DNA from 3 places in the Paeniglutamicibacter sp. ORCA_105 genome. Region 2 is predicted to be linked to each of the others. Evidence: riboswitches for the same ligand, from Rfam matches in the RefSeq annotation. Region 2 holds a riboswitch; each other region holds the start of a gene.

Region 1 (7,340 bases), on a different contig from region 2:
TGAGCGAGACGCCCTCGGGCACGACTCGCAGCTGGTCGGGGCGCACCGCGCGGAGGCGGCTGAAGCCGCCCTGCTCGTGCGGTTCGAATGCCGCCGAGCCGAAGTAGCGCACCTCGGGCCACAGGTTGGTGCGGTCCACGGTGTCGGCGGGCACCTGGTGCTCGCCAACGAGGGTTGCGGGGTGCATCGTCACGTTGCTGCCGATGCCGATCCCGCGCGCCTCCAGCGCCGCAGCGGCGTCCGGACCGATTTCGGCGACCGTTCCGGAGACCTCGTGGCCCAGGACCAGCGGGGCCGAGAGCACCGCGGTGCCCGAGGCGCCGGACTTCCAATAGGCGATGTCCGACCCACAGATCCCGCCCCATTCCATGGCCACCAGGACCTGGTCGGCGCCGCAGACGGGATCCGCGATGTCCTCGACCCGCAGGTCGTCCTTGCCGTGCACAACAACTGCCTGCATGTGAGAGGTACTCCTTGATACTGCGCCGTGAGGCGGACTAGAACATGTTGACAAGACCCATGACGCCGACGAAGAACACGGCGACCGCGGAGAGGATCAGCATGGCCATAAAGGCCTTGCCGTCCTTGACACGCGGGTCTGTCTGCTTATGCGAGAGGTAGATGGTTGCCGCGGCGACACCCATCAGGAAGATGGCGTTGAGGATGCCGGCCAGGACAATCAGGGCCAGCGGCGAGGAGACGACGGTGCCAAACAAGCCCCAGACGATGGGGAGCACGATCATGATCACGCGCATCCAGCGGTCGCGTTGTTTGCGGTTGTTCCAGTCGAAGGCCCCGAACACAGCGAGGGTATTGCCGACCTGGCGGCCGAGCGACGGGACGTTGGCGATGATGGTCTTGAACAGCGCGATACCGGCACCAACCAGGAACACCACGGCTCCCCATTGGCCCACGTTGGTGGAGAAGATGGAAGAGATCGTTGTCATGACCTCGTCGCCCTTGGGCTCCAGGCCCTGCGGGTGCAGCACCGCGGCACCGAGCATGTAGAGCGCGGCGGTGGACACGGTGTAGACAACCCAGGAGACCCAGGCGTCGAGCTTCATCACGGAGATCCAGCCGCGGGCCCGCTTGACCCAGGCTTCGGAGCCGTCGTTGGGACCGGTCCAGGAGGCGTACCCCTTTTCCACGCACCAGTAGGTGTAGGCGGTGATCTCGCCGGCACCCACGCCGGTGAGGCCGAACATCGACAGGGCCACGCCGATGGAGCCCAGCGCGATCTGGAAGCGCATGCCGTCGGCCAGGTCGCCGACGTTCCAGCTGAATTCGGTGCCTTGGATGGCGAAGACCATCACGACGGCGAAGATCGTCACCAGGAAGACCAGCACCGTGGAGATGCCCTCGACCACGACGTACTTGTTGCCCAAGTGGATCGCGATGGCGATCACCACCAGGATGGCCACCCAGGTGCCGATGGACAGGAACGAGTACGGGTCCGGCCCGATGGGCAGCAGCGAGGAGAACGCGAAGGCCGAGGCGGTGATGACACCGGCCTGGCTGGTCAGGAACTGCACGAACATCAGCAGGATGAGCCAGGCCATCCAGCCTCGCTTGCCGATCCGGGGCGGTACCTCGTCATAGCCGGTGACGGCGACCTTGCCGGTGGAAATGGACCAGCGGCCCAATTCAATCTGCACCCATACCTTGATGAAGGTGGAGGCCAGTACCAGCCAGAGCAGCATGAAGCCTGCCTTGGCACCGAGTGTGGTGGCGGTGAGCAGCTCGCCGGAACCGACGACGGCGGCCGAGGTGATCATGCCCGGGCCAAGGAACTTGAACCTGTCCCGCCAGCGGGTGGGCGGGTCCATGATTGACCGGGGATCCAACGCGTACGGGTCGACCGTTTCGTCGCCCAGCGGGCGCGACTCGGGGGTGGTGATAGACATACCGCTCCTTTGAGGTGTGCAACCGGCCTTGAAAGGCCTAAATCATCGGGGGTTCCCCGTGGCGTCCCGTGCCGGCCAGGGTGTTGACCTCGTTTGACGATCGCTAAGAGAACCAATAAGTATGATATTAGCCACCCACCTCGGAAACAAATCTACGTCCGCTCCGGCCGCCAGGTTACGGAACGAGCATCACCTTGATCGCCCGGCGCTCATCCATTGCCCTGTACGCCTTGGGAGCCTGCTCGAGATCCATGACCGCGTCGAAGACCAGGCCCGGGTTGATGCTCCCTTCCAGCACGTCGGCGAGCAGTTCGGGAAGATATGCGCGGGTACTGGCGGCCCCGCCTGCCACGGAGATGTTCTTTGAGAACAACACGGAAATCGGCAGCGGGTCATCCCCGTGCGGGACGCCCACAAAGCCCAGGGCTCCGCCGGGCCGGGTGCAGCGCAAGGCCTGGTCCATGGATTCGGCGGTGCCTACGCATTCGAGCACCGAGTCCGCCAGCACTCCCCCGAGCAGTTCGCGCACCTTCGCCGCCGCCTCGGCCCCGCGTTCGGCGACAATGTCGGTGGCCCCGAACTCCCTGGCCAGTGCCGCACGGTCCGCGTGCCGGGACATGGCAATGATGCGCGTGGCACCCAGTCGCCTGGCCGCGAGCACCCCGCACAAACCCACGGCCCCGTCACCGACCACCACCACGCTCCGGCCGGGCTCGACGCGGGCCCCGAGGGCTGCGTGGTGGCCGGTGCCCATGACGTCCGAGAGTGCCAACAGCGACTTGGACAGCGCTTCGTCGGGCTCCGTGACCCCGGGTACCGTGACGAGCGTACCGTCCGCGTTGGGCACCCGCACCACCTCGCCTTGCCCGCCGTCCACGGGCAGCCCGTCCTCGTCTACCCCGCCCCAGTGGGCCCGGTGCTCGCAGGCGACCTGGACGCCGTCTCGGCACGGAGGGCAGGCACCGCAGCTGTTGGCCCAGGGGGCCACCACGAAGTCGCCCACGGCCAGCATTGAAACCCCTTGGCCGACCGCGGCAATACGGCCGATGAATTCGTGGCCGATGCGCCGGGGCCTGGGCGTTTGGCTAACCCCGCGGTAAGGCCACAGGTCCGAGCCGCACACGCAGGCGGCGGTGACGCGCACGATGGCATCGGTGTCGGCGAGCAGGGTGGGCTCGGGGCAGTCCTCGACGCGGATGTCCCGCGGTCCGTGGATCAGGGTGGCGCGCATGTGTTCCTCCGCAAAGTGGTGGGCCGGCAATGGTTCCAGCCTATGCCCGGGAGCTCCGCGCGCCACCGACGAGGAAGTCGGCGAGATCGTCGCCGCCGTAGCACTGAACACGCTGATCAACTTCTACAACAAGGCCGCCGGCGGGCCCGGTGCGCTTCACGGGGCACCCCTTGCGCAGGATTCGCGCAGACGCCATAATAAACGAACGACATTCATTTATTGTGACGCCGATCCCATGCGCCCCCTGCCGGGCCCTGGTGCCTCGCGCGCCACCGACCCCCGCAGGAGCACGCATCATGAGCTGGTCAATGCCCGCCGAGACCTCGGCCCAGAAGCGCGTCTGGATGGCCTTCCCCCACGAGGGATACACGCTGGGCGACACCGAGGCCGAGGCCCACGCGGCCCGCTCGACCTGGGCCAACGTGGCCCACGCGGTGGCCCGATTCGCCCCGGTCGTCATGGTGATGGACCCTGCCGACGTGGAAATTGCCGCACGCTACCTCGATGAGCGCATCGAGATCCGCACGGCCGAGCTCAACGACGCCTGGATGCGCGACATCGGGCCGACCTTCGTCACCGACGAGCACGGCGGGCTCGCCGCGGTGGACTGGGTGTTCAACGGCTGGGGCGCCCAGGACTGGGCGGCCTGGGACAAGGACGCGTTGATCGGCAAGCGGGTGGCCGAGTGGGCCGGCGTTCCCCGCGTCGCCTCGAGCCTGGTCAACGAGGGCGGCGGCATCCACGTCGACGGTCAGGGCACAGTGCTGGCCACCGAGACCGTGCAGCTGGATCCCGGGCGCAACCCCGGCATCACCAAGGCCAAGGTCGAGGAGGAGTTCGCGCGCACCCTGGGCGCGGCCAAGGTGCACTGGCTCCCGCGCGGACTGACCCGCGACAGCGAGGAGTTCGGCACACGCGGGCACGTGGACATCGCCGCGACGCTCTCCTCCCCCGGCACCGTGCTAGTGCACATGCAGGAGGATCCCGGGCACCCGGACTATGCTGTCAGCCGGGAAATCGCCGCATCCTTCCATGGCGCCACCGATGCGCGGGGCCGCGAATTCACCGTCATCGAGGTCCCTGCCCCCGCGACGCTGCGCGACGACGAGGGGTTCGTGGACTACAGCTACATCAACCACCTGGTCATCAACGACGGCGTGGTGGCCTGCACCTTCAACGACCCCAACGACGAAAAGGCCCTGGCTGTCCTTGCCGACGCCTACCCGGGGCGCACGGTGGTGGGCGTGGACGCCCGCGAGCTCTTCGCCCGCGGCGGCGGCATCCACTGCATCACCCAGCAGGAGCCGATGCCGACGGCGAAGTGAACCCCTCTCGGGAAGTCAAGGTCACTCCCCGTCACAGATGACCGTTTGTTGCTCCCCGCATGCCCGCGCTGGCAAAGTGTCCCCGCTTCGCCGTAGGGTTGGTACAGCTTCACGAGTTCTGGTTGCCCTTGCGCAAAGCTCCGACTGACCAGACGCCAACCCCATAGTTGCACGGTGGGTGGTTCGGATGACGAAGCGGCCCTGTCGCGCATCCCGCGCGGAGGGGCAAGGACAACGAACCCCAAGGACGTGTGCACATCATGTACAGCCCCACCCTGACTTCCGCCCCCACCGATAACCCGCTTCCGCGCTTCACCGGCGACTGGATCACCGCCTGGCTCCACCTCGACGCGGACACCGACCTGCTGCACATTGGCGCGGGTCCTGACGAGTGGGTGCTCGAGGCACTGGCCCCGCACAAGCTCTCGGCCGCATTGGTCGGCCGCGGCCCAGCCGAGGTCCAGTTCAACCCCGAGCTGCTGGTTCTCCTGCTGCCCGGGGCCCACGAACTGGTCGGCAGCTCGTTCTTCCGCCTGCGCGCCTAGTTCCAGTCGGCTCCAGCCGGCTTAAACACCGGTGGCGGTCACCGGGCTGCCAAGGCAACCTGGTGACCGCCACCGAAAAGGTGCGCTCTATGGCTTAGAGGGCGGCGAAAACTTCGCGCAGCAGCGTTGCGGTTTCCGACGGGGTCTTGCCGACCTTCACGCCGGCAGCCTCAAGTGCTTCCTTCTTGGCCTGTGCCGTACCGGCCGAGCCGGAGACGATGGCTCCAGCATGGCCCATGGTCTTGCCTTCGGGAGCGGTGAAGCCTGCCACGTAGCCGACGACCGGCTTGGTGACGTTGGCCTTGATGAAATCGGCTGCACGCTCTTCGGCGTCGCCGCCGATTTCGCCGATCATGACGATGGCCTTGGTCTCCGGATCCGCCTCGAACGCAGCCAGGGCGTCGATGTGGGTGGTGCCGATGACCGGGTCGCCGCCGATGCCGATGGCGGTGGAGAAGCCCAGGTCGCGCAGCTCGTACATCATCTGGTAGGTCAGGGTGCCGGACTTGGAGACCAAGCCGATCGGGCCCTTCTGGGTGATGTTGTTCGGCGTAATGCCGACCAGTGCCTCGCCCGGGGTGATGATGCCGGGGCAGTTCGGGCCGATGATGCGGGTGACCTGGTTGCCGTCGGCGTCGACCTTGGACTGGGCAAGTGCCCAGAACTCGGCCGAATCCTGAACCGGAACGCCCTCGGTGATGACAACGACCAGGCCGATGCCTGCCTCGATGGCCTCAACGACAGCATCCTTGGTGAATGCCGGCGGCACGAAGACGATGGAAACGTCTGCGCCGGTTTCGGCCATGGCTTCCGCCACTGCGCCGAAGACCTTGATTTCCTTGTCGCCGTGCAGCACCGTGGTGCCGGCCTTGCGGGCGTTGACGCCGCCGACGACGTTGGTGCCGGCCTTCAGCATCAGAGCGGTGTGCTTGGTACCCTCGCCACCGGTGATGCCCTGAACGATGACCTTGGAGTCCTTGTTAAGGTAAATGCTCATGTTCGCGTATCCCTACTTACTTCGCTGCGTTGGCGAGCTCGGCGGCCTTGTCGGCGCCCTCGTCCATGGTTGCTGCCAGGGTGACCAACGGGTGGTTGGCCTCGGCCAGGATGCGGCGGCCCTCTTCGACGTTGTTGCCGTCGAGGCGCACGACCAGCGGCTTGTTGGCGGAGGAACCGAGCTCGGCGAGTGCGCCGACGATGCCCTTGGCAACGGCGTCACACGCGGTGATGCCACCGAAGACGTTCACGAAGACCGACTTGACCTGCTTGTCGTTCAGGATGACGTCCAGGCCTGCGGCCATGACCTCTGCGGAGGCTCCACCGCCGATGTCCAGGAAGTTGGCGGGCTTCACGTTGCCGTGGTTTTCGCCTGCGTAGGCAACGACGTCGAGGGTCGACATGACCAGGCCTGCACCGTTGCCGATGATGCCAACTTCGCCGTCCAGCTTGACGTAGTTCAGGTCCATTGCCTTGGCCTTGGCCTCGAGCGGATCCGCTGCGTCCTTGTCCTCAAGCTCGACGTGGTGCGGGTGACGGAACTCGGCGTTCTCGTCGATGGAGACCTTGCCGTCGAGGGCGACGATGTCGCCGGCGCCGGTGCGAACCAGAGGGTTGACCTCAACCAGGGTGGCGTCTTCCTTCTTGAAGACGTCCCACAGCTTGATGATGGCAGCTGCGACCTTGTCGGCCAGCTCCGGTGCAAAACCGGCGGTGGCGACGATTTCGTCGGCCTTGGCCTGGTCGATGCCCACGGCCGGGTCGACTGCAACGCGGGCCAGGGCCTCGGGACGCTCGACGGCGAGCTCCTCGATTTCCATGCCGCCTTCCACCGAGCACATGGCCAGGTAGTTGCGGTTCGCGCGGTCCAGCAGAACCGAGAAGTAGAACTCCTCGGCAATGTCGGCGCCCTGGGCGATCATGACCTTGTTCACGGTGTGGCCCTTGATGTCCATGCCGAGAATGTCGGTTGCGTATGCGAATGCCTCGTCGGCGGTCTTTGCGACCTTGACGCCGCCGGCCTTGCCGCGGCCTCCGACCTTTACCTGGGCTTTAACAACCACGACGCCGCCGATTTTCTCGGCTGCGGCCTTGGCTTCTTCAGGAGTGTAGGCAACGATGCCGGCCAGCACGGGTACGCCGTGCGACTCGAACATATCGCGCGCCTGGTATTCATACAGGTCCACGGGCTTGTGTCCTTCTTGTCGAAGTCTATGCTGACTCAAGGCATGGCTCCGTAGGCACGGTTCCATGCATCGAGGGGGTAGAGCCCAACCTGGGATAAGGCCAGGCTCCTTGCTCAGCCTAACGCCTTAGCGCCCAATGGCACAGTTCTACA
Region 2 (7,340 bases):
CGCGGAATGTCCAACCACCAGGCCGCGGCCGAACCAAGCAGCAGCGCAGACCCGGCGACGGTGCCCCACATCAACGCTTGCAAGGACATCAACATGGCGCCACGCTACCGCATAATGACTATTCACGCAGCGATTCCGCGCAACCCATGATCGACTGACAAGCGCTGAACCCAAGCACATGCCCTAGGCGGATCGCCTCGGGAACGCCAAACGAAAGCGGGCGGTTGCTCCGCCCCGAAACAGGGGAGGGCAACCGCCCGCCGGGCGCCATGCGGTGGGAACTAGCCCATTCCGTCCTGTGCCATGTTGTTGAAGCGCGAGTAGTGGCCCTGGAACGCGACAACGATGGTCTTGGTCGGTCCGTTACGGTGCTTGGCCACGATCACGTCCGCCTCGCCGGCACGCGCCGACTCCTTGTCGTAAATGTCCTCACGGTGCAAGAGGATGACCATATCGGCATCCTGCTCGATGGAACCGGACTCGCGGAGGTCGGAGATCATCGGCTTCTTGTCGGTACGCTGCTCCGAACCACGGTTCAGCTGCGACAGCGCGATGACTGGAACGTCGAGCTCCTTGGCCAACAGCTTCAGCGCACGCGAGAATTCGGAGACTTCCTGCTGTCGCGACTCGACCTTTTTGCCCGAGCTCATCAACTGCAGGTAGTCCAGCACCACGAGCTTGAGGTCGTGCTTCTGCTTGAGCCGGCGGCATTTGGCGCGGATCTCCATCAGCGACATGTTCGGCGAATCGTCGATGAACAGCGGAGCGTCGTTGAGCCTGCCCATCGTGGTGGCGATCTTCGACCATTCTTCGTCCTGGATCGTACCCTTACGCAGGTTCTGCAGCGCGATGCTCGCCTCGGCCGACAGCAGGCGCATGGCGATTTCGTTGCGTCCCATTTCCAGGGAGAAGAAAACGGAGGTCATGTTGTTCTTAATGGACGCTGACCTGGCAAAATCCAGTGCGAAGGTCGACTTGCCCACCGCGGGACGTGCAGCAATAACGATCATCTGGCCGCCGTGCAGTCCCTGGGTCAACTCGTCGAGTTCGAAGATTCCGGTGGGTACACCGATTACGCCCTCGCCTCGGCTGCCGGCGGATTCGATTTCATCGACGGTGCCCTCGATGATGTCGCGTAGCGGGACATAGTCTTCGGCAGTCCGGCGTTCGGCGACCTTGTAGACCTCGGCCTGGGCCTCGTTCACGATGGCGTCGACTTCGCCGTCCTGCGAGTATCCGAGCTGCACGATCTTGGTACCGGCATCAACCAGGCGGCGCAGGACCGCACGTTCGCGAACGATCTCGGCATAGAAGCCGGCGTTGGCAGCGGTGGGCACTGACTGGATGAGCGTGTGCAGGTAGGCCGGACCGCCAATCCGGGTGATCTCGCCGCGCTTGGTCAAAAGGTCCGAGACCGTAACGGCGTCGGCCGGCTCACCGCGGCCGTAGAGGTCGATGATGGCCTCGTAGATGGCCTCGTGCGCCGGGCGATAGAAGTCCAGTCCCCGCAGCACCTCCACGCAGTCCGCGATGGCATCCTTGGACAGCATCATGCCGCCCAGTACGCTTTGCTCGGCTACGAGGTCCTGCGGCGGGGTGCGTCCATAGTCCGATCCATGTGAATCGGAGCTGGTTTCGGTGCTGGCTAGCGACACGGGTTTTTCCCTTCAAGCTGCGCGGGTTCCCAAGTTTTCCGCATCATTACCTATTCAGTGTCTCAAGGAGCACGGACGATTCGTTAGGTTCAAACTCACACGTGCCGTAGGGCACCGCGAACCTGTGGAAATAGGTGGGGAACACTGTCACCATAGACCTGTTTTCCCACAAACCCAACACGGTTATCCACAGGCCGTGTGGATAACCTGTGAACCTTGCGGCGTGTTGTGTGCACAGTCTGGGGAGAACATTGTGGATTACATCAATTTTCTATCCACAACAATACTTTGACTAGGCATTATGCAGATTAACCCCTGTGGATACAAAGTATTTATCCACATCCTCCACACGCGGAAAAGTCGGTTATACACACAAAAACCCCGGGATTCCGGGCTTGGATTGGCCACCATTTCATAGTTACCCACAAGCTATCCACAGACACGCCGGAACTTCCCGCGGATCTGGGGATAGCGGGGATTGATGGAGATCACCAACGACTGACATACTGGGCCGCATGAGCGCCAACAAGACCGCCCCGACAGCCGTTGACCCGGCTCAATTCATATCGGCAGTGTCACATCCGACCAGGCGCGCGGATGCCGAGGTCTTGCTCCGGATGATGGAAGAGGTCAGCGGAGAGCCCGCGGTTATGTGGGGCCCAACAATCGTTGGGTTCGGAAGCTACCACTACAAGTACGAATCGGGGCGCGAAGGGGATGCCAGCGCCATCGGTTTCTCCCCGAGGTCGGCGAACCTTGCCCTCTACGGGCTGACCATTGCACCGACCGCCGGCCCTCTATTGGAGAAATTGGGCAAGTGCAGACGCGGGGCATCGTGCCTCTATGTGAACAAGCTTGCCGACGTCGACTTGGACGTACTCACCCGGCTTGCCCGTGACGGCTACCGGTACATGACTGGCGTGGTGCACCACCCGTCTTAGGAAAACGTGTTGGCAAAGGCAAAGGGCTCAGTCCCCGTGGCGTCGAATCATGGATTCGGTACCACGGAGGCTGAGCCCTCGCATTTCAGGTTCCCTAGGAGACCAGCTGTTCGGCATCCAGGCGACGGAATGCCGAACCGTGGAACACCAGCGGCGAGTGGGCGTTGTCGTGCGTCTGGTGGCCGTGCACGCGTAGCAGCACCACATGGTGGTCGCCTGCAGGAACCTCTTGCTCGACGGAGCAATCGAGCCACAGGGTGGCGTCATGCAGGAACAGTGCACCCTCATCGGTCGAATCAAGACGTAGCCCGGCGAACCTGTCCCCCGACTTTGAGGCGATCTGCCGGCACACGCCCTCGTTCTTTTCGCTGAGCACTGAAACCCCGATTCGCCCGCTGGTGCGCACCAGCGGCCAGGTCTTCGAGGTGTTCTGGACAGCGAACATCACCAGAGGCGGATCCATGGAGACGCCAACCGTAAAGGACGAGGCAATGATTCCCTGCGGTTGCCCGTCAACGATGGCGCAGAGTGCGGCAATGCCGGATGGATGCTGGGCAAAGACGTTGCGCAGGGTATCGGGGGTGAGGTCAGAGGTGAGTGTCATGGTGCTCAATCCTTCGGCTTCGGCCCACCATCGCGGTGCGTGCAACACACGCGCCAACCAACGAGGTGTGCGGTACTTGCCTCCGGGGTTCCGGTAGGCCGAATCATCACCTGGAGCACCCCACTACCGTGAGAGGGTTGCCGGCCAACGGGCCAGGGCCTTACGTTGACACTCTTGATTCTTCACTAACGTTAGAAGAGATAATTACGTCTCGTCAAAGTTTGTTTCGACATACGAAGTCACGAAGCGTAAGAATCGAAGATTGTGCGATCATTTGCCTCGTAGGTGCCAAAGTTGCCCGACACGCCCGCATTCGTTCCCGAACGCGTGGACGACAGCTGTTTGGCCGAAGAAGACGATGACATGGCCCGGAATTGTGGTTGGCGTCCGCGTCACAAACGCCGTGGCCGGCACCTCTTCCGCCTACGAGACGTCCGAAACTCCCGTATAAGTCGCATAGAAGGCATCGCCGGTGCGTTCGTAGACCAGGATGGCAAGCCCGCCCGGGGTGCTCGTGGCGTTGGAGAGCCGAAGTCCGGCGGGTGCGCCTCCCTCCGGGAAGAGTCGCCTTCCATGGCCGAGGACCACGGGCGCCACCACCAGTCGCAGCTCGTCAATCAACCCCTCGCCGAGCAATGAAGCGGCAAGCCTGGCGCTCCCATGGATCTGCAGCTCCCTGCCGGGGCGCGCCTTGAGGTCGGCAACCCGGGCCGCCACGTCACCGGAGAGGATGGTTGTTGGATCCCAGGTTCCCTCGCGAAGCGTTTGCGAGGCCACGTACTTGGGCAGGGAGTTCATGAGCTCCGTGAAGGGGTCGTCCGGGTCGGTGATTTGCGGCCAGTCCCTGGCGAATGCCTCATAGGTGCGGCGGCCAAGCAGCAGCCCGTCCGCTTCGCCGAGCCATTGCGCGGCCTGTTCGATGAAGGCCTCGTCCATGTGCGGGACGAACCATCCGCCCTGGGTGAATCCATCGGTGGTGTCTTCCTCAGGAGACCCGGGGCCTTGCGACACCCCGTCGAGACTCACAAACTCCGTTAATGTCAGCTTCATGACCGCGCCTTCTCACTCGTTTGGCTGCCCGTTCCCGGGATTCGAAGTGGCAGTCGATCCCGGAGGGCACTGCCCCATTTGGCCAAGCTACTCGACGGCAACGCGCGACGCCAGACCCCGCTGCACCACCGAAGGCCTTAAACCACTGTGGACCCCGCCGAGGGCGGGGTCCATAGTGGTTTGCCGTCACACAAGACGGCGGGTGCACAAGGAATTACTTCTTTGCGGCAACAACCTGCAGTGAAACGGTTGCGGAGACATCGGTGTGCAGACGCACAGTCGCGGTGTAGTTACCCGTCGACTTGATGTGGTCGTTGATCTCGATGTTGCGCTTGTCGATCGCGCCAACGCCGGCGGCTGCAACAGCCTTGGCGATGTCGTCGGTCTTCACGGTGCCGAAGAGGCGACCGGTAGCGCCGGCCTTGACAGTCAGCTTGACCGGCTTGGCGGAAAGCGAAGCGGCAAGTGCCTTGGCGTCTTCCAGGGAAGCAACGGCGCGAGCAGCACGGGCGGCCTTGATCGACTCAACCTGCTTCTCACCGCCCTTGGTCCAGGTGATGCCAAAGGCGCGCGGGAGAAGGTAGTTACGTGCGTAACCGTCCTTCACCTCAACGATGTCGCCTGCGGCACCGAGGCCGGTAACTTCGTGGGTCAGAATGAGCTTTGCCATGTTGGTATACCTTCCTTAGCCGCGGCCAGCGCCGGAGTAAGGCAGCAAGGCCACTTCACGCGCGTTCTTGATGGCCTGTGCGATCTTGCGCTGTTCCTGTACGGAAACACCGGTAACGCGACGGGCACGGATCTTTCCGCGATCGGAAATGAACTTGCGCAGCAATGCTACGTCCTTGTAGTCGATGACAGTGATGTCAGCGGCCTTCAAGGGGTTGGACTTTGGTTTGGGCTTACGGAGTTCAGCCTTAGCCATCGTGGAGCTCCTTTATCAGGTGGAGCCCGCAGAATTTTCTGCGGGATGGTGAATAATTTTGTTTAGAAGGGTGGTTCGTCGGAACCCGGGTTGCCCCATCCGCCGTTGTTTCCTCCGGCAGGAGCACCCCATGGATCGTTCGCCGGTGCATTCCAGCCGCCGCCGGAGTTTCCGCCAGCGTTGCCGCCACCGAATCCACCGCCGCCGCCTTGATTGCCACCGCTGAAGCCGCCGGCATTTGCGCCTGCGTTCTGCTGGCCACCAAAGCCACCACCACCGCCGGCGCCGGAGCGCTGGGTGCGGGTGACCTTTGCGGAAGCGTAACGCAGCGACGGGCCGATTTCATCGACCTCAAGCTCGGTGACGTTACGCTTTTCGCCTTCCTTGGTTTCGTAGGAACGCGACTTGAGGCGGCCCTGGGCGATGACGCGCATGCCCTTGGTCAACGTCTCGGCGACGTTTTCGGCAGCCTCACGCCACACCGACGCACGGAGGAACAGCGTGTCGCCGTCCTTCCATTCATTGGTCTGGCGGTCGAAGGTTCGCGGGGTCGAAGCAATGGTGAAGTTCGCCACTGCCGATCCTGACGGGGTGAAACGCAGTTCCGGGTCAGCGGTCAAATTACCAATAACCGTAATGACTGTCTCGCCTGCCATTGGAGCCTCCTAAAGTGTTGTTCTACGAAGATCGAAGAGCAGAATTACTCTGCAACGACCTTTGCCTCTTCCGGGCGGGTGATCTTGGTGCGCATGATGGTCTCATTGAGGCCCAGCTGGCGATCAAGCTCTGCGGAAGTAGCGGGGGTGGCGGTGAAGTTAACTACCGCGTAAATGGCCTCATTCTTCTTCTGAATGTCGTAGGCCAGGCGGCGACGGCCCCAGATGTCAACGTTCTCGATGGTTCCACCATCGTTACGGACAACATCGAGGAACTTACCGAGGGTTGGTTCAACGGTTCGCTCGTCGACCTCGGGGTCGATCAGCACCATCAATTCATAAGCACGCATGTGAACCCACCTCCTTTGGGCTAAACGGTCACGGCATTTCCGCAACAGGAGGTTCTTTGCATTTGCTGTCGCCACAACCCGATTGCCGGGCGCGGCAGAAACAGCCTCAACCATTCTAGCGGAAAATCACTGCCGCACCCGACTACGCCGGGTGCGGTGCATCACCCGGGTCACCGCGCGGGGTCGATAAGCCCGTCGGCGCGAAGCAACGCCTCAAGCCGTTCGCCGAAGACCGGGGCCAGCGTCCGCACATAGGTGTCAGAAACATGGTGCTTGTCCCGGTATACCAACACGTTCCCGATGACGGCGGGGCAGAATCCGTCAGCGCAGAACTGGTCGGAGAAATCCAGCACCCCCGCGCGTGGCTCCAGCTCGGCCGCGGCGAGCGTGTAGTCATTGGCCTCAAAGGCCTCGGACACCGGGGCGCCGCAGGTGGCAAGTTCGTCCGGGTTCTGCGCCACGCAGTCCCGTGCATAGGACTTCGTTCCGGGTCGCGGGGTGTCGATGATCGGGTAGACCCGGATGCCGGCGTCCTCGAGCTTGCCCCAATACTCGGCGAAACCCCCTGCGGCCCCCTTTTCGAAGGTGGCCCCGGCCCAATGACTGGTCACCACCGCGTCCACGTCCCCGCGTTCCAGGATGCGCTCCAGCGTGTCCTCGTTTGCCTGGTGGCAGGAAATGCTGCCGTCGGCCTCGGCGGTGCGCTTGGTGGCGTTGAACGGGCAGGAGTTCTTCAGGTAGGTCAGCAGTGTCCAGCCCTGCTCCTTGGCGGTCTCTTCCATCGCCCGGTACCAATGCGTGGCATGCGAGTCGCCCACCAGGGCCACGGTCAGGGATCCGTCCTTGGCGCCCTTGGCGCATTCGACGGTGACGGGTGACTTCGGTTTTTGCACGCACTCTCCCAGGTCGGGCAGGTCGTGCTCTGCGTCGGCGGGGACCGGGACGATCTGTTTTTGGCCCTCCAGGTAGGCGGGGGCACCGGCCGGGACCGACGCCGCGCCAAACCCTGCCGGAGGGGCAGCCAACAGGGTGGCGACCGCGCGTTCCTGTGCGGCGATCTCGCGCTCGGCCAGCGTCCCGGGGGCCACCGCGAGTGCGGCGACCAGGACCAGTGCGGCCGCACCGGCACCCAGGGCACGCCAGTTCGAGGCGGCGAGCG
Region 3 (7,340 bases), on a different contig from region 2:
CTGGGAACCTTGTTGCGCAAGTATCCCGGTCAGCTCTTCAAGCTCTTCGGTTTTATCGTGCTGGTCAACGTCGCCTTCTACCTCGTGCTGACCTATATGCCCAGTTACCTGACGACGACCTTGGGACATGGCTCGGTGGAGTCCAACATGACGCTGGTTCTCATCCAGCTGGTGATGATCGCCTTGATCGTGCCGTTGGGGGCACTCAGCGACCGGATTGGACGTAAACCGCTGCTGGTGACCGCAAGCATTGGCTTCGTGCTGCTGTCGGTGCCGGCGGTGCAATTGATGCAGTCCGCCGGATTGTTGGGGCAGATCGTGGGCATCGGCACCCTGGGCCTCTTGCTGGTCATGCTGCTCTCGACGATCTCCTCGACGCTGCCCGCGTTGTTCCCGACTTCGGTGCGCTACTCCGGATTCGCCATTGGCTACAACCTGTCCACGGCCGTCTTCGGCGGCACCGCGGCGGTGGCCAACGAGGCGCTGATCGGTGCGACCGGAAATTCGCTGGTACCGGGGTGGTACCTGATGGCTGCGGGCGTGATCGGGCTGATTTCGGTGCTCACTTTCAAGGAGACCGCGGGGCGTTCACTGCGGGGCAACGTCATTCCGGGCAGCGACGACAAGCAGCGGCGAGAGCTTGGTGAAAGGCTGGTGGGGGCGGGACGCCCCTAAGCGACAGCCGCCCGGGCCAGGAATTGATCGGCCCCGCAAAACAGTAGGACAAACAGCGAAGTGAAGGAGGACAGCGCAGTGGGAGAAAACCAACGCGTCGCACTGGTCACCGGCGCCACCTCGGGAATCGGAATCGAGATTGCCCGACGACTGGTGGCAGATGGCATGAAGGTCGTGGTGACCGGGCGAAATGAGGAACGCGGAAAGCAGATGGCCGAAGAACTCGGCGAGTCCGGCTTCTTCGTGCGGGCCGAACTGACCGCTTCGGGTGCCGCGCAGTCATTGATGGACACGGTGCTCGAACGCACCGGAAGGCTTGATGTTCTGGTGAACAATGCGGCCATTGACCACATCAATTCCTTACTCGACACCCCGGAGGAGGAGGTGCGGGAAACCTTTGAAATCAACACCTTCGCGGCGATTTCCTGCCTCCAAGCTGCGGGGCGGGTCATGCGGGAAACCGGCGGAGGGGCGATCATCAATGTGACCTCGCGGCTGGCAAGCATCGGGGTTCCCACCATGGGGATCTACAGTGCGAGCAAGGGCGCGATGCTGGCGCTGACACGGGCCGCGGCGGTGGAACTTGCACCGCACAACATCAGGGTCAATGCCGTGGCCCCGGGGATGACACGTACCCAGATGTTTGAGGACTGGTTGGCCGGACACGAGGATCCCATGGCCGCGGAGCGAGCGGTCTCCGAAGCGATTCCGCTGGGTCGAGTGGCGCTGCCGGAAGACGTTGCCGAAGCGGTGGGTTATTTTGCCAGTGCCACCAATACTTACGTCACCGGCGTTTCCTTGCCGGTCGATGGCGGCTATTTGGCCAAGTGAGCCAACGACGATGAACCCGCAGTGACCTTCCGCCCACGCGGATCCCGGTACCTGCGGGTTTGTTGTGGGCGGCTGCGGGTCGTCGTGTAAATACCGCGGGCGATCCATGGGGTAACCACGGAAATAGGCCTGTTGGTCGCTGCGCGGTTGCCCGCGGACTTCGGTCTATAGCGATCGGGCATGGTGACGGCCGTGGGTGTCTTTGCCGTCGCGTAATCTTTGTCGGCGCCGCCGGTGGCGCAGCAGAGGGGCACCGATTATTTCGCAAATCCCACGGGTGGCGAACCTTGATGGTGCTCGGACGAGCGTTCACCTATGGGCTGGAATTGGCTGGGCAAGACCGGGGCGCGCTCGTGGTGCGCATTATCAACATGACGCAATCATGAAGCAAGGTAGGGCGGATCGACGCTTCATCTTCCGACTTATGACGGTTCATGAAGCAAATCAAGCGCGAGAATCGTTCTGTGAGTCGATTTGTTTCATAGGAACCCGATTTGTCTTGGTTCGATCGAAGATTCTGCGACACACTTGAACTGTTCGGCGTTGGCAATCGACCAACGCCAACACACACCATCCAGAGCGGCTGAGAGACCTGGCTCGTTGACGCCGCAGCAACCACTCCCGTCCTTGGGATCCGGTGCTACCGCCAGGACCGATGGAGATAGCCAACCTCTGCGCGGTCCGCCGAATACTTTCGTTCTTACGCACGTATTTGACTGATTTGCCATGTCGCGGCGTTCCTCGGGTGAACCGAGAGGAGTAGGACATGATCAGCATTCAAGGCGTGTCAACAGTTTTCCCTCCGGCGGAGGCACCCTTCACTGCGGTGGACAACGTCTCGCTGGAAATCCCGCGGGGCTCGATCCAGGGAATCATTGGATTTTCCGGTGCGGGCAAATCAACGTTGCTTCGCAATATCAATCTCTTGGAGCGCCCGACGAACGGCCGCGTGGTGGTTGACGGTACGGACCTTACGTCGCTGAACGACGAGGAATTGCGCAGGGCTCGGCACCAGATCGGGATGATCTTCCAACATTTCAACCTCCTGAACAACCGCAACGCCGTTGAAAATGTCGAGCTTAGCCTGAAGTTCGCGGGAGTAGCCAAGAAAGAACGCCGCCGCCGCGCCCACGAAGCCTTGGCAATTGTGGATTTGGCTGACAAAGCCAAGGCATATCCGGGACAGCTGTCAGGCGGACAGAAGCAACGCGTGGCCATTGCCCGTGCGCTGGCCACCGAGCCAAAGGTATTGCTTTGCGACGAGCCGACATCAGCCGTGGATCCGCGGACCACTGCGTCGGTGTTGCAGTACGTTTCGGACATCAACGCCCAGTTGGGAATCACCACCGTGATCGTCACGCATGAAATGAACGTCGTCAAGGCAATCGCCGACAACGTCGCCGTCATGGAAGAAGGCCGAGTCGTCGAACAATTCGACATCAGCGCACTTCGGAATCCCTCGTTTACACCGGCGACCGCCATCGGCCGGTACCTCATTTCCGATGACATCACCTTGGACCGCAAGCGCCAGGTCCGCGGCACCGAATCCGCAAGCTTCGGCGCACCTTCGAAGGAGGCCTCCCTTGTCTAAGTTTGCCGCGGCCGTCAGCGTACCTGCTTCCTCCACCAACGGCAGCGGTGCAGCGGCCTTCGACCTCAACCGCGTTATCGAGCTTTGGCCTGAAATTGCCGCGGCAATCGGCCAGACCTTGGCCATGCTCGTCGTGTCCATCCCCATCGCGATCCTGGTGGGAACGCCCTTGGGTATTTGGCTCTATTCAATGGCCCCCCAAGGCCTCCGGCCCCGGCCGAAGCTGCATCGCATTGTCGATGGTTTCGTCAACACCATGCGGTCCTTTCCGTTCCTGATCTTGCTGATCGCGATCATTCCTTTCACCCGGTTCGTCGTTGGAACAACCATCGGTACGGCAGCCGTGATTGTCCCGCTCACGATCAACGCGATTCCCTACTTTGCACGCTTCGTTGAACAGAATCTCACGCAGCTCGGCAGCGGCGTCGTTGAAGCCGCACGGGCCATGGGTGCGACCCGCGGCCAGATCGTCCGCGACGTGTTGCTAGTGGAAGGGAAGCCTGCACTGATTGGTTCGATCACGATCATGACGGTGAGTTTCATCAGTTATTCGGCAATGGCGGGACTGGTCGGCGGGGGAGGCATCGGTGACTTTGCCATCCGTTATGGCTACTACCGATATGAAACAGGCATGATGGTCGTCGCCATCGTGCTGATGATTCTGATGGTCCAAATTGTGCAGATCTCAGGCACCCGCATCGCATCCCGCCTGGACAAGCGACAGTAACCATCGCCCTTCTTGAACCGACCTGCTTCTTTTGGAGAGACCCCAACCATGAGTACTTCACGGCGACCGCGCCTACTGTTGAGCGCCTTCCTGATGAACACCACCAGCCACATCCTTGGTGGCCAATGGCGCCACCCCGAGGCACAACAGCATCGCTTCAACGAGCTCAAGCTCTGGGTGGATCTGGCCAAGGACCTGGAAGCCGCAAAGTTCGATGCAATCTTCCTTGCGGATGTTGTTGGGCTCTACGGCGACCACGACGGGGGCTGGGCATCGCACATCAAACGCGGACTGCAGGTGCCGTCCAATGACCCGCTAGTGCTTGCTTCGGCCCTGGCAGGAGTGACCGAAGAAATCGGCCTGGCCTTCACGTCCTCGGTAATCCAGTCCGATCCCTTCCAGTTGGCACGTCAGCTCTCGACGCTCGATCACCTGAGCAGCGGTCGAGTTGCCTGGAACATCGTGACAAGCGTGCTGGAGAATTCACACCGCAACTTTGGGGCTGACGGGCTAGCCAAACACGCAGACCGCTATGACTGGGCCGAAGAATACGTTCAGGCTGCGTTCAAGCTGTGGGAAGGCTCGTGGGAAGACGGCGCGTTGCTGGCCGACAAAATTGCAGGAATCCACGCTGATCCGGCCTTGGTGAACAAGATCTACCATCGGGGAGAACGCTACTCAATTGACGGCCCGCACCTGTCTTCACCCAGCCCGCAGCGAACCCCCTTTCTTTTTCAAGCCGGGAGTTCTCCACGTGGCAGATCGTTCGCGGCCGCCAACGCGGAAGCAACCTTCCTTTTCGCGCCGAACCCCGAAAACGTTCGCAAGAACTCTGAGGTCATTCGGAAACTGGCAGTTGACGCCGGGCGCGAAGCATCCGATGTGAAAATCTTTGCCGGACTCTCCTTCGTAGTGGGAAGTACGGAAGCAGAGGTCTTGCGCAAGCAAGCTGACTATGACGAGTATCTCGACCTGGACGCCGTGGTTGCGCACATAGGCGGAGGGCTCGGTATTGACCTCGGCGGCAGGCCATTGGACACCCGACTTGGTGAAATCGATACAGAGGGCGGAAAGGGTGTGCTTGAAGCCATTCGCGCTTCGGTTCCGGGGGGCAACCCCACGATTGCCGATCTCGCCCGGTACCGGGCGAAGTCCATGCAGATCTCCGGGACCCCTGAACAAATCGTTGATCAGCTCGAACTGTGGCAGGACGCAGGAACCGACGGCATCAACATCATCAACCAGATTCTGCCTGGCTCCTACACGGATTTCATCGAGGGTGTGGTGCCCGAATTGCGAGCCCGCGGCCTTGCCCAAACCGAATATGCGCCAGGCACGTTGCGCGAGAAGGTCTTTGGGCGACAAGCGACGCTCGAGGCCTCACACCCGGCAGCCGCTTTCCGCGGAGCCTTCACCCAATTCTCGGCAGCCAATGAAAATCGCGCCGCGGTCACAGCAAGTTCCTGAAAGGCATCCAGCATGACCATTACTTTGAAGGCATCCGAAATTGTTGCCGCCGATTATGCGACCCAACACGCGCGATTTGCCGAACTCTTTTCGCGGATTGCCGAAGGCTCCCGGGAACGTGATCTCAAACGCATCCTCCCGTTCGAACAAGTCGCGTGGCTGGATGAAGCGGGGTTTGGAGCGCTGCGGGTACCCCAGGCGTACGGCGGCGCGGGCGTCAGTGTCGAAACCTTTGCGCGCCTTCTCATTGATCTGGCAGCCGCGGATTCGAACGTTGCCCATTTGTATCGATCACACTTTGGCTTCGTGGAATCCCTGCAGTGGCAGGACGAGCCCATTCGACGAAGCTGGTATGAACTCGCGGCCGCCGGAAGAACTGTTGGAAATGCATCCACCGAACGCGGCGGAAATACGCTCGGCCAGCTCAACACGGTGCTGTCCTACGAGAATGAGGCGTGGGTGTTAAACGGTGAAAAGTTCTACACCACGGGCACCATTTTTTCCGACTACACGCGCGTTTCAGCAGCCCTTCAGGGAAAGCCGGGACGTGTGTTTGCGGTCGTTGAAACCAAGTCAGCCGGCGTGAAAGTCATCGATGACTGGGATGGTTTTGGCCAACGGCTGACCGGCACGGGCACCACTATTTTTGAGAACGTCCACGTGGATGCCGTCGACATATTTGGCCGCGAGGCCAGCGGCGCGGAAGCAACCCACGAAGCGTCGTTCTTCCAACTGGTGTTGCTGGCGGTGCTCGCAGGCATCGCCCGCGCTGCCCGGGATGATGCGGCGCAGTCGGTCGCCAAACGGGCCCGCACCTTCAACACCGGATCGGGATTGCCCTTCAGGAACGATCCCCTGGTCCAGGAAACCGTTGGCCGCATCGCCACGAAAGCGTTTACAGCAGAGGCCACCGTGCTGGCTGCCGCGCGAACCCTTGATATCGCCATTGATGCGGCTGTTGGGCAGGAACCAGATGAAAACGGTCATCGCCCAACGACGTTTGAAGGGCATCTGGCCGAATTGGCCGTGGAACAAGCGCAAGTCTCTGTTCCGGAGCTGGCGATCGGCGCTGCGCAGCAACTTTTCGAAACCGGGGGAGCCTCGGCTACCAGCACCTCAAAGGGATTGGACCGCCATTGGCGGAACGCGCAGACTGTGGCAACGCACAATCCAATCGCATTCCGTGCCCGATCGATTGGTGACTACTTCATCAACGGAACCCTCCCGGAGGGTCTTAACGCTATTGGAGATGCGACGACGGTTCCGTCCACCACATAACGTCCGCCTCAGCAGAACTATTACCCATGAAGAACCGCCGGCTCTTCACCGGCCACAAATCATTGCAAATATTTCAGGAGAAGCATCATGCAGCGTCGTACTTTCCTTGCCGGAGCACTTGGTCTCGGTGCATTCGCCTCGCTTACCGCGTGCGGACTAACCGGCGGGGCTTCAACCGCCGCGACCGGCAACAACAAAACCATTAAGTTGATTGTCACCGAGTCGGCCCCAACGCAGGAACCGACTAAAATCGCCCAAAAAATCCTGGAGTCCCAAGGCTGGAAGGTTGAAGCCAAATACGTCACCGACATCGTCCAGCCGAACTTCGCCGTGGCCAATGGCGAATTCGATGCGAACTACTTTCAGCATGCCGCCTATCTTGAGCAATTCACCACCGACAAGAACCTGGAGGTGGAAACCGCGTTCTACATGTACGGATCACCAGCGGGTGTGTACTCGGCGAAACACAAGAGAATCGGTGACCTTCCCGAAGGTGCCAAGATCGCGATTCCCGTGGATCCGTCCAATAACGGACGAGCTTTGGCACTTTTGCAGACGGCCGGGTTGTTGAAGCTGACGGAGGGAAAGAACCTGATTCACCTTTCACAGGCCGACATCTTGGAGAACCCGCGAAAATTCAATTTTGTCGAAGTCGATCAGCAGTCGTTATCCAAGACCCTGCCGGATGTTGACGCGGGCTTCCTTTTCGTTCGCCTCGGCGCAGAAATAGGGCTTAATCCGGAGGATGCCCTTCTCTTTGAAAAGGAAGAG

The links. Region 2 has a riboswitch for S-adenosylmethionine ahead of ACIPUB_RS03055 (flavin reductase family protein). Riboswitches for the same ligand answer to the same signal wherever they lie in the genome.
Region 1: another riboswitch for S-adenosylmethionine. It lies ahead of ACIPUB_RS10675 (hypothetical protein); the one in region 2 lies ahead of ACIPUB_RS03055 (flavin reductase family protein).
Region 3: another riboswitch for S-adenosylmethionine. It lies ahead of ACIPUB_RS04140 (methionine ABC transporter ATP-binding protein); the one in region 2 lies ahead of ACIPUB_RS03055 (flavin reductase family protein).

What each region holds. Positions count from the first base shown of each region.
Region 1 covers NZ_JBIXLM010000018.1:32,332-39,671, forward strand. The annotation lists gene ACIPUB_RS10655 (L-idonate 5-dehydrogenase) at 1-460, opposite strand, end outside; gene ACIPUB_RS10660 (Nramp family divalent metal transporter) at 498-1,904, opposite strand; gene ACIPUB_RS10665 (zinc-dependent alcohol dehydrogenase family protein) at 2,080-3,135, opposite strand; gene ACIPUB_RS10670 (agmatine/peptidylarginine deiminase) at 3,432-4,460, shown strand; SAM riboswitch class IV at 4,568-4,698, shown strand; gene ACIPUB_RS10675 (hypothetical protein) at 4,721-5,005, shown strand; gene sucD (succinate--CoA ligase subunit alpha) at 5,100-6,002, opposite strand; gene sucC (ADP-forming succinate--CoA ligase subunit beta) at 6,019-7,188, opposite strand.
Region 2 covers NZ_JBIXLM010000004.1:56,740-64,079, reverse strand. The annotation lists gene ACIPUB_RS03070 (ZIP family metal transporter) at 1-95, opposite strand, end outside; gene dnaB (replicative DNA helicase) at 282-1,655, opposite strand; gene ACIPUB_RS03060 (DUF1801 domain-containing protein) at 2,171-2,596, shown strand; gene ACIPUB_RS03055 (flavin reductase family protein) at 2,691-3,200, opposite strand; SAM riboswitch class IV at 3,268-3,380, opposite strand; gene ACIPUB_RS03050 (dihydrofolate reductase family protein) at 3,624-4,250, opposite strand; gene rplI (50S ribosomal protein L9) at 4,465-4,920, opposite strand; gene rpsR (30S ribosomal protein S18) at 4,936-5,175, opposite strand; gene ACIPUB_RS03035 (single-stranded DNA-binding protein) at 5,238-5,831, opposite strand; gene rpsF (30S ribosomal protein S6) at 5,876-6,181, opposite strand; gene ACIPUB_RS03025 (acyltransferase family protein) at 6,352-7,340, opposite strand, start outside.
Region 3 covers NZ_JBIXLM010000005.1:132,712-140,051, reverse strand. The annotation lists gene ACIPUB_RS04150 (MFS transporter) at 1-675, shown strand, start outside; gene ACIPUB_RS04145 (SDR family NAD(P)-dependent oxidoreductase) at 754-1,506, shown strand; SAM riboswitch class I at 2,074-2,168, shown strand; gene ACIPUB_RS04140 (methionine ABC transporter ATP-binding protein) at 2,291-3,097, shown strand; gene ACIPUB_RS04135 (methionine ABC transporter permease) at 3,090-3,824, shown strand; gene ACIPUB_RS04130 (NtaA/DmoA family FMN-dependent monooxygenase) at 3,873-5,291, shown strand; gene ACIPUB_RS04125 (acyl-CoA dehydrogenase family protein) at 5,304-6,569, shown strand; gene ACIPUB_RS04120 (MetQ/NlpA family ABC transporter substrate-binding protein) at 6,657-7,340, shown strand, end outside.